Regions from separate parts of the Sporosarcina trichiuri genome, predicted to be linked through region 1. Evidence: riboswitches for the same ligand, from Rfam matches in the RefSeq annotation. Region 1 holds a riboswitch; the other holds the start of a gene.
The links. A riboswitch is a leader RNA that binds a small molecule or an ion and turns the genes downstream of it on or off. The one in region 1 is predicted to bind S-adenosylmethionine.
Positions count from the first base shown of each region.

Region 2: it holds a riboswitch for S-adenosylmethionine, as region 1 does, so the genes downstream of both, metA (homoserine O-acetyltransferase MetA) here and QWT68_RS01810 (methionine ABC transporter ATP-binding protein) in region 1, are expected to answer to the same signal.

Region 1 is NZ_CP129119.1:312,473-318,117, reverse strand. Features, by position in the region: gene QWT68_RS01825 (dicarboxylate/amino acid:cation symporter) at 1-328, opposite strand, end outside; gene QWT68_RS01820 (MetQ/NlpA family ABC transporter substrate-binding protein) at 475-1,317, opposite strand; gene QWT68_RS01815 (methionine ABC transporter permease) at 1,379-2,047, opposite strand; gene QWT68_RS01810 (methionine ABC transporter ATP-binding protein) at 2,044-3,066, opposite strand; SAM riboswitch class I at 3,189-3,294, opposite strand; gene QWT68_RS01805 (thioredoxin family protein) at 3,345-3,644, opposite strand; gene gcvH (glycine cleavage system protein GcvH) at 3,724-4,107, opposite strand; gene QWT68_RS01795 (arsenate reductase family protein) at 4,185-4,544, opposite strand; gene QWT68_RS01790 (acyl-CoA dehydrogenase FadE) at 4,632-5,645, opposite strand, start outside.
Region 2 is NZ_CP129119.1:437,179-442,823, reverse strand. Features, by position in the region: gene QWT68_RS02555 (DMT family transporter) at 6-320, opposite strand; gene QWT68_RS02550 (DMT family transporter) at 322-672, opposite strand; gene QWT68_RS02545 (TetR/AcrR family transcriptional regulator) at 760-1,347, opposite strand; gene metA (homoserine O-acetyltransferase MetA) at 1,428-2,336, opposite strand; SAM riboswitch class I at 2,415-2,520, opposite strand; gene QWT68_RS02535 (YitT family protein) at 2,594-3,454, opposite strand; gene QWT68_RS02530 (AbrB/MazE/SpoVT family DNA-binding domain-containing protein) at 3,663-3,932, shown strand; gene QWT68_RS02525 (thioredoxin family protein) at 3,975-4,301, opposite strand; gene QWT68_RS02520 (DUF3231 family protein) at 4,442-4,951, opposite strand; gene thpR (RNA 2',3'-cyclic phosphodiesterase) at 5,100-5,645, shown strand, end outside.

The DNA of each region.
Region 1 (5,645 bases):
CATTGATATAGGAAGGCAGAATGGCCGTTGCCGCAAAGTACGCAAGGATTCCAGCCACGATCGTGGACGCATAGGCGAAAACGGTTGCAAGACCGAGCAGCTTGCCGGACCCCTTCCCGAGTTTGGCAATTCCCGGTGCGATGAACGCCAGGATGATGAGCGGCACGACGAAGTTCAGGAACCCGCCGAACAGCATATTGAATGTCGCAAACAGACGGGTGAAGTTTTTCGCAAACCCTTCCCCGATCAGCGGAGTCAAATAGCCGAAGCCCACGGCCAGGCCGATGGCGATGACAATTCTCCAGATGAGTCCTATCTTGAATTTCAAAACACAAACCCCTTTCACACAGTAAATAGGTAAAGACTTTTTCATCATACAATATATTCATCTGGATTATTAGCCTATGAACCGTTTTCTTTCTATTCAAAAAACCACCTTAGCCGGATAACCGGCTAAGGTGGCCTGCATGGTTTTTATTTTTCCACTGGAACAACGGAGCCCTTCCATTTGTCGAGGATGAAGTCCTGGATCTCTTTCGATGTCAGGACATCGACGAGTGCTTTGACAGATTCTTTGTCTTCGTCCCCCGAACGGACGGCGATGATATTGACATACGGCGAATCGGAATCTTCAAGTGCAATCGCGTCTTCCAGCGGGTTCAGGCCTGCATCGATCGCATAGTTCGAATTGATGAGGACTGCATCGCCTTCTTCGCTTTCATACATTTGCGGAAGCAGGGCCGCTTCGTAGTCCGCTTCGAACTTGAGGTTCTTCGGATTGTCCGTGATATCTTTCACTTCGGCTTTTGTCTTGTCGATACCGTCTTTCAGTTTGATGAGTCCTTGTGCTTCAAGCATTGCAAGGACGCGTCCGTGGTCTGCGACCGAGTTGCTGATCAGGATGGTCGCACCGTCCGGCAGTTCATCGAGGGACTTGTATTTCTTCGAATAGACACCGATCGGTTCGATATGGATACCGCCGGCATTCTTGAAATCATAGCCGTTGTCCGCAATCTGTGTCTCCAAATACGGAATGTGCTGGAAGTAGTTCGCATCCAGGTCCCCTGACTCCAGATCTTTGTTCGGAAGCACGTAGTCCTGGTATGTCTCGATTTCAAGATCGTACCCTTTCTCTTTTAGCAGCGGTTTCGCTTCTTCAAGGATTTCAGCGTGAGGCACGTTGGATGCCCCGACTTTGATTGTTTTTGATTCTTCGTCTGAACCGCCTGCGCTGCCGTTCTTATCATCTTTCGTACCGCAAGCCGCCAGTGCCAGAACGAGCACAGCGAGTAAAATACCTGTCAACAGTTTTTTCATCCATTCCACTTCCCTTTACTGTATTTTTATAATGCAGGCTGTGATGCCTGGTAATGCCGGATCAGCGTTTGTCGAGCTTTTTGACTGCCCAGTCCCCAGCGAACTGGAGGATGAAGACGACGATGAGGATGAGTACCGTGGACACGAGCGTGACGTCGGTGCGGCTCCTCTGGAAACCGTCCAGGAAGGCCAGTGTGCCGAGTCCGCCTGCGCCGATGATGCCCGCCATCGCCGTATAGCCGACGAGTGCAATCGCCGTGACCGTGATGCCCGAGATGAGCGCGGGCATCGATTCAGGCAGCAGAACTTTGAAGATGATGGTGGACGTCTTCGCCCCCATTGACCGGGCCGCTTCAAGCACCCCTTTGTCAATCTCCTGCAGAGCGATCAGCACCATCCGTCCGTAGAACGGCGCGGCACCGATGATCAGTGCCGGCATCGCCGCCATCGGCCCCCGGATCGTCCCGATCAGGTATTTCGTGAACGGAATCAGCAGGATGATCAGGATGATGAACGGGATCGAGCGGAAAATATTGACGATCGATCCTGTGAGCAGGTTCACAAGGCGGTTCGCCCACACATGACCCGGTGATGTCAGGAATAATAGGATACCGAGCGCAAGGCCGAGCACGAAGGTGAAGACGGTGGAAACGGACGTCATATAGAGCGTCTCGGCGGTCGCTTCCCACATTTTCGCCCAATCGACGTTAGGCAGATACGTTTCAATCATTTCCCGAACACCTCCGTCTGGACACCCTGCTCATTTAAGTATCCGATCGCTTTGCCGATGGCCGCTTCTTCACCGGTCAGCTGCAGGATCAGCGTTCCATATGCGCCGCCGCGTGTCTGCGAAATGTTGCCCTGCAGGATGCTGACGTCAATCGGGAATTCACGGATCAGACTGGCGAGTACCGGCTGTTCGGTCCGTTCCCCGACGAACGCGAGCTTGACGAGTGTGCCGTCCGGATGATCCTCCCGCATGAGCGACATGACTTTCTTGGCGTCTTCCGGCTCGGTCACCTGGGACACGAACCGTTTCGTGATCGCCTCTTTCGGCGCCTGGAAGATTTCCAGCACATCGCCTGTTTCGACGACACGTCCCTGCTCCATCACCGCCACCTCATGGCAGATTTTGCGGATGACGTGCATTTCGTGTGTGATCAGGACGATTGTCAGGCCGAGACGCTCATTGATGCTCGTCAGCAGATCGAGGATCGCATCTGTCGTCTCCGGATCCAACGCGGACGTCGCTTCATCACACAGCAGGACTTCCGGATCGTTGGCAAGTGCACGGGCGATGCCGACACGCTGTTTCTGGCCGCCCGACAGCTGGGACGGATACGCATTCTCCCTTCCGCCGAGACCGACCAACTCAATCAGCTCGGCCGCTTTCCGTTCACGCTCCGCTTTCTTGACGCCGGCGATCTCGAGCGGGAACGTGATGTTCTCTTTCACGGTGCGTGACCAGAGCAGATTGAAGTGCTGGAAGATCATGCTCACCTTCTGACGGGCGGTGCGCAGTTCCTTTCCGCCGATCGACGACATGAGCCTGCCATTCACTTCGACAGAGCCCTCTGTCGGCCGCTCCAATCCGTTCAGCAGACGGATCAGCGTACTCTTGCCGGCGCCGCTGTATCCGATGATGCCGTAAATACGGCCTTCTTCGATCGTCAGCGTGACGTCATCGACAGCTTTGATGCCAGACGCCGCGGTGCCGAACCGCTTGTTGACATTCGTTAGTTGAATCATCCCGCTCCACCTCACCGTTCATTCAAATAAGTCGTTCTGTCCGCTTGGCGGATAAAAACAAAAACACCTTTCTGCAGATTCACAGAAAGGTGTACGCGAAAAATTATGTGCGTTCAACCGATCTCTCATCTTTCAAAGCATGCGCTTTGTGTGACTTGGCACCATTTCAAAAAATTTGACGGTTGCCGGGCTTCATAGGGCACTTCCCTCCACCACTCTGTATAAGAGTCAGCTATTCAATTGGTTGCTACTAGTTATACCATAGGGGTTCCCAGGTGTCAACTGAGTTTTTCGAGGATATTCTGGACGGACCGGAAGGCATAGACTTTCTCCACCGGCTGCCCGGTACGATGGATGAGCAGGCAGGGCACACTCTCCACCTGATAATCTTCTGCGATTTGTTCTTGATAATTCAAGTCGGCCTTCCCGATGACAAGATCAGGTTTCAGTTCGGTCACGACGGAGAGGATCCTGGAAGCGACCGCGCATGTGCCGCAAAGAGGCGTGTATAAGTAGTATGCACACAGGTCCTCCTTTTCCGTAATCTCTTTCCATTCACGGTATGACCATTGTTCCATATGGCGTCTTCCCCGCTTTCTGATACATGCTGGTCAAAAAGAAAAAACGCCGGAGCTGCCCGGCGTCTGTTTGCTGCTGTTATTCTCCGACAGTCATCTTGTCGTAGTCTTCCGCCGACATGAGCTCATCGAGTTCTTCCGGCTTGGACGCTTCCACGACGACCATCCATGCGCCTTCGTATGGAGACTCGTTGACGAGTTCCGGGCTGTCTTCGAGGTCTTCGTTGACTTCGACGACTTTGCCTGTGATCGGTGCATACAGTTCAGATACTGTCTTCACGGATTCGACGCTGCCGAACGGCTCGTCCGATTTCAATTCATCGCCGACCGACGGCAGTTCCACGAATACGATATCGCCGAGTTCGGATTGTGCGAAATGTGTGATCCCGATCCGGTATTTACCGTCTTCTTCTTTTACCCATTCATGCTCTTCAGAGTACTTCAAACCTTGTGGTGTGCTCATTCCATTTCCCTCCAGCTATCAAATTAAATGTCTAATTTCATATTGCCACAGCCGTCCGTGAAAGACAAGAAATGAACTCAGGATTTCCAGGTGTCTTCAAACGTCTGTTCCGCAAATCCGACAGTCGTTTTCTCTCCGTCCGTCACGAGCGGGCGCTTGATGAGCATGCCTTCTGAGGCAAGCAGTGCCAGCTGTTCATCCTCGGACATTGCCGGGAGTTTGTCTTTCAGACCGAGTTCCCGGTACTTCTGGCCACTCGTATTGAAGAACTTTTTGAGGGGCAGACCCGACGTCTCCACCATCTGCCTGAGTTCACCAGCGGATGGCGGCTCTTCCGCGATATTGGCAGCCGCATATGAAATGTCGTTCTCCTTCAGCCATTTCTCCGCCTTTTTACATGTCGTGCACTTCGGGTATCCGTAATACGTCACGTCCATTCCAGTCACCTCCATGGTGATAAGTGTACCGCAAAAACACCCAGACTGCCGAGCGGCAGTCTGGATGCTCATCAGGCCTATCCCTTATCAGACGACATAGCGTGCAGCATCGATCAGTTTCTCGGATGCTTCGCGCTTTTTCGCGATGATGTTGTACGGGTTGGACCGGGTCAGTTTGCGCAATGCCGACACCATCATGCGCTGGTTGTCGCCGTCCACTGCGGCGTACAAGGTTTCCTTCGCATCGCGCTCGATGGCGGCGAATGCTTCCTGGCAGAAGATTTCCGTATACAGGACTTTCTGACGCTCTTTTTCCGGACCGTTCTTATCGACCGCCTTCTCCGCGCGCAGCAGTGCCGACTCCATGGCGAAGATGTTGTTCGCGATGTCCGCGATGTTGACAAGCACTTCCTGCTCTTCTTCCAGCTTCGTGCCGAAACGCTGCGCGGCAAGGCCGGCTGCAAGGAGACCGATCTTCTTCGCGTTCTTCACGAGCATCCGCTCCTGTGCGAGCGGCTCGTCACCGGGCTCTTCCGGCATCATCATAAGCAGCTCTTCCTGCAGGGCCTGGGCCTGCTGCAGCAGAGGCAGCTCGCCTTTCAATGCTTTCTTCATGAACGTGCCCGGTACGATCATCCGGTTGATTTCATTCGTACCTTCGAAGATCCGGTTGATGCGTGAATCGCGGTAGGCGCGCTCCACTTCGTATTCCTGCATGTAGCCATAGCCGCCATGCAGCTGGACCGCTTCGTCGACGATGTAATCGAGTGTTTCCGATCCGACGACTTTGTTGATGGAGCATTCGATCGCATACTCGGCAATCGCTGCAGCGATCGCTTTCCCGTCTTTCTGCTGCTCTGCCGTCATCTGGCTCTGCCGCTGTTCAAAATAACCGACTGTGCGGTAGATCAGGCTTTCCGTCGCGTACAGACGTGCCGCCATCGTTGCGATCTTCTCCTTCGTCAAGTTGAACGAAGAAATCGGCGTGTTGAACTGCTTGCGCTCGTTCGCATACGAAATCGCGAGTTCGAGTGCACGCTTTGCGCCGCCCACTGTCCCGACACCGAGCTTGTAGCGGCCGATGTTGAGGATGTTGAATGC
Region 2 (5,645 bases), 120 kb from region 1:
GCGGTTTACGACAATGCTTTCAGACCGACGACACCGATAATGATCAGAGCCAGGCTAGCGACACGTGACAGGCTTTTCGATTCCCCGAAGAAGAACATATTCAGCAGGACGGCCCCTGCCGTCCCGATACCGATCCATACGGCATACGCAGTACTCACCTGCAAGTATTTGAATGATGTATACAGGAACAGGAACGACAGTCCGAAGCCCCCAAGGTAGACGGCACCGGACAGCAATGTTTTCCGTTTGCTGTATTTGTTCAGTCCTGCAACGCCGGCGAATTCAAAACCGGCCGCCAGAAATACATATAACCAGCCCATATCAGTTCCCCCCTTCTGTCTGTGTTTTCTCGTCCCGCCCGTCCGCCAGCTTCAGGCCGATCACTCCGGCAACGAGGACAGCGATGAAGAACAGCTTGCCGCCGCTCAGAGTCTGGCCGAAAAACAGGACATCCATGAGAGCCGTACCGATTGTGCCGATGGCCGCGAAGATTGCATAGACGGTCCCTGTCGGCAGGGCGGCGCATGCTTTCGTCAGGAAATGGAAATCCACGAGAATGAAAGCGACGATCGGAATCCAGTGCCACCATTCCGATGCTGTGTTGAAACCGAAGATCCAGACAAGTTCAAAGAAACTTGTTGCTGCTACATAGAACCAAGCTTTTTGCATAATTTTCTGCTCCTCACCCATAATGACTGACTGTCATTCACTTCAATATAAATGTCCGGCGCTCCGCTGATGAATGGAGCGCCGCTTGTTTCAATCGTCCGCCGGCAGCCCGAGAGCGTATGCCAGGAACTTGACCGTTTCCTCTTTCTGGATTGCAGCACGGTTTTCCTGATCCGTCTCCACGTCATACAGATAGATCTGTTCGGCTGCTGATTCCGTCAATGCGATGATCAGCTTCGCAAGCTGGTCGGGGCTGCTGTCGGTCCGGAAATCCCCATGCTCCCGGCCCGTTTCGATGAGACGGCTGACCCATTCGTAGACAGGCGCATAGACGCTTTCCCATTCCCGCAGATGCTCGGATGAAGCGAGACCCGCATAGATCATCGCCTGGATTTCATGATGATCACGGCTGACCCGGAAGATCGCATCCACGAATTGGGCGAGCTGGGTACGGAGAGAGACTGCTGGATCGACAGCTGTGATGACTTCATCCAATGTAGCCTTCACCATCACTTCAGCGATTGCCGGCATCAAAGACAATTTGGATGGATAGTACAGATAGAACGTTCCCTGTGCGACTCCGGCATCTTTGACGATATCGGAAATGGTCGTCTTGTCGACGCCCTTTTCCGTGAACATCCGGATGGCCGACTGGAGAATGGTCTCCTGTTTGTTCACTTGCACCCCTCCTCGAACTGACTGACTGTCATTCATTATAGCACAGGCGGCTGCATCGTTCAAACCATGCAGCCCATCCATCAGCACCAGTCATATGGCGTCTGCTGATAGACATAATAATTCAGCCAGTTGGAGAACAGGAGATGGGTATGGGAGCGCCATGTATTCAGCGGCGTCTGGTCCGGGTCATCATTGGGGAAATAATGGAGCGGCATGTCGATATCCAGCCCTTTGGCGATGTCCCGGTCATACTCTTCCTTCAGCGTGCAGGCATCATATTCCAGATGCCCTGTGATCATGATATTCTTCCCGTCGTTCGACAGGATGATGAACGGACCGGCTTCCTCAGATCCAGCCAGTACGGACAAATCGCGATGAGCAGCCAGTGCCTGCTCCGAAATTCCTGTATGCCGTGAATGCGGAGCGGGGAATTGGTCATTGAACCCTCTCGCAAGGCTCACTGTCGGATCTGTCAGCGTATGGCTGAAGATGCCGAAGCACTTTGCGCTGAGCGGCTGTTTTTCGATTCCGTAATAATGGTACAGTGCAGCCTGCGCACCCCAGCAAATATGCATGGACGATGTCACATGAGTCTCTGCCCAGTCAAGGATCTGCTGGATCTCAGACCAGTAGTCCACTTCTTCGAATTCCATCTGCTCGACGGGTGCGCCGGTCACGATCATGCCGTCGAAACGCTCCTTCTCCACCTCGCGGAACGTCTTGTAGAATGAGGCCAGATGCGTTTCACTCACGTTTTTCGAAATATATGACTCCGTCCTCAGAAATGTGATGCTGACCTGGAGAGGTGTATTTCCGAGAAGCCGCAGCAGCTGCAGCTCGGTCTTCTCCTTCTGGGGCATCAGGTTGACGATGAGTATCCGGAGCGGCCGGATGTCCTGCGTGGTTGCACGCCCCTCTTCCATGACAAAGATCTTTTCTTCTTTCAGCAACTCACCTGCAGGCAGTGCTTCGGGGATTGTAATCGGCATATGGTTCCACTCCAATTCCAGCCAGTCAAAAGAACTCCCGCCAGTCTCTTGAGAGATAGCGGGAGTTCTGTAACGTCCATCTTATCTCTCAAGACAAAGTCTTGTGGAAGTAGCACCTTCCTGGATCATCCAGGGGTTGCTGAAGCGTCATAGGGCCAGTTCCCTCAGCTTCTCTTGATAAGCATATTCATTTACTGACCAGTATACCATTTCTAAATTGTTTGTATAGTGTTTTCTTCTGCACCCGGAAGTGCTGTTCAATCGTCGAATTGGGCGCGTGAGAAACCTCTGCCCAATATTTCGGAGGCATTCAGGAAGATGACGAAAGAAGACGGTTCCTCCTCCTGGACAATTTTCTTGAAATAGATCGCTTCCGACTGCTCGACGACACAGAGGATGATCGTCTTCTCAGCATTCGAATAGCCGCCGAGCGACTTCACTTTCGTCAGACCCCGGTTCAGTTCGTCACGGATCAGCTTCTGTACGGTCTCCTCCTGCTCGGTGATGATCAGGATCAGTTTGGTCGGTGACGTTTGCAGCTGGACGAAATCGATCACTTTGCTCGTCACGTAGATCGCCATGAGTGCGTACAGTGCAAGCTCCAGATCGAATACGAATGCCGAGACGATGACAACGACACCATCGACGATGAGCTGCGCAAATCCGCTTGAGAAGTTCGTATACCGTTTCAGGATCTGGGCGATCAGGGCAGTTCCGCCTGTCGACCCGTTGCCGCGGTAGACAATCCCGAGTCCGATACCGAGCATGATACCGCCATAGATCGAACTGAGCAGCGGATTGTGGATCGGCGTCTCGATCCCCGTCGTCAGGAAGATGAAGAACGGGACGGCGATCGTGCCGACGATTGTCCGCCAGCTGAAATCCTTGCCGACCAGCACAAGACCGAGAATGAGCAGCGGCAGGTTGATGAGCCACTGGACGTACGCCGGATTGAACCCGTACATTTCATACACGATCGTGCTGATCCCCGAAACACCGCCGGCCGCGATCCTCGCAGGGAGCAGGAATATGGTGAAGGCCAGCCCGACAAACGCAGAACCGGCAATGATTTGAATGTAGTCGAACAGCGATGATTTCTTGAATTCCGTAAATGTCATGGTATTCCTCCATTCCTGCTAACTGTACTATTCTATCAAATTTAGCAGGTGACGTGACGAACAACTTGCCGTCAAAGATGAAGTCATCCAATTCGGAACAGTTCAGCTTCTATTCCATTCGACAAAAACTTCCCTAATTTTTTGCATTCCGGTTTTTCAATATGTATGATTATAGAAGAATTGTAGTGCAATTGAAGGGGGCCATGGAATGAAGAATTTAGGCATACTTAGAAAAGTGGATCACCTTGGAAGAATCGTGCTTCCGAAAGAACTGAGGACCAGTCTGCATATCCCGATCGGACAGCCGCTTGAATTCTTCACAGAGGACGACCAGCTGATTCTGCGGAGCTACAGGATCCGGGAAGCATGCGCGGTCACAGGTGAGATCGCTGATGACAACTTCCGGCTTTCCAACGGCATGTACGTCAGTCCGAAAGGCGCACAGCTCCTGCTCGGCGAGCTAAATGACAAATTCTAAAAAAGCTGCCGCCCGGAAGTTGACTCTTCCGGGCAGCAGCCGTCATACTGATTTTCGCCCCGGGTTGTCCAGGAACGCAGTAATCTCCTCTTTTGTCTTGCGGTCTTTGCTGACGAACCTGCCTGCTTCCCTGCCTTCGCTGTAGACGACGAAACTCGGAATTCCGAAGATATCGAGCTCAGCACATAGATCGATGAACTGATCACGATCCACATACACAAATTCATATTCGGGATAATCCGCTTCGATCCCCGGCAGCCATGGGTCGATTACACGGCAGTCCGGACACCAGTCTGCGGAAAACAGGAACACGGTCCGCTCTCCTTGCTTACGTTCTTCAAATTGCTCAACAGATACTAATTTCTCCATGACAGTCTCCTCCTTTTCGAGTTCCAGTATAGCATCGGCTCATGTCCTGGTCAGCTGACCGGCTTCAGTATGTACGGCATAACACAAAAAGACAGCAAGTCCGGCAGTCCGGATTGTCTGTCTTTTTGCATGTCCCTGCATTATTCCGTATGTTCCGTCTTCAGCAGTGGCGGCGGGATGACCCAGCCTTTTTCTTTGTTCATCTTGAGCAGTTTCGCACCGTACATGATTTTGTCCTGCAGGAACTTTGCAAACATGGCTGCGATATCCTCCCGCAGACACTGCCCCATCACCTGGCTGCATGAGACCAATGCCTGGCCGACGTTGATGGAGATGGCAGCGCTGATTTCCGGATCCACGAATCTGGCGCCTGCAGGGATGTCATCCGGGTTGCAGACCGGACGTTCGGGAAGGGTCGGCGGCGGCATGATGCCGTTCTCCTTCAGGACGTCTTCCAGTTTGGAATCCTGCTCCTTCATCATCTCGATCGCTTCTTTGATGAGCTTTTTCAGGTCCTCGTCCCCTGCATGGTTGAGAAATGCCTGATAAGAGCTGATCAGACCTTTGTTCGCACCGACATATGCCCAGCAGCCGATCACTTCACCGTAATGCATCGGTTCGTCTTTTGGATTTCCGCTTAAAATGCCCATGGGTCTCTCCTCTTTTCATTTGTAGTCACTTTCAGACGTAGTATCCGCAGAACGCGACAGACCATCCAAGGAAAAAGGTACCAATCAGTTCGCACGTATGTATACTTTGCGTTCTGTCTGCTACACTGACTGCAAAGGAGGACGTCCAATGGCACATTATTTCGCAGCAATCCCAATCCCTTTTGACCTGATCGCTGGGACCATCCGTGAATTGAACAGCCGTTACGACTTTCCGTCCCATTACAAAGTGATTCCCCATCGGAACGATTATCACATTACACTCATTTTTTTCGGTGCTCTTACGGACGATGAGAAACACAGTGCAGAAAACGCCCTGAGGACAGCGGCTGCCGAGACACCGCCATTCACAATCAGGATCGACGGCCTGTCGTTCTTCGGCAATCCGTCCGGCCCCCGTGTTGTCACCCTTTCCACAGAGCAGAATCAGCAGCTGACGAGTCTTTATGAGTCGGCCGGGTCCCGGCTTGACGGGATGCTTGCAAAACCTCTGCGCCATCCTTACGTACCGCACGTGACGATTGCAAAAAAGACGATCGACAAGCGGCCGCTGCCTGTGGAGAAGGAACAATTCACTCCTCTCGCCCATCATGTAACAAGTATTACTTTGTTCCGGATCGAGCCACCACAGTCGCCGAAGTATGTACCGGTATCCGTCTATCCGCTGCAGGGCATG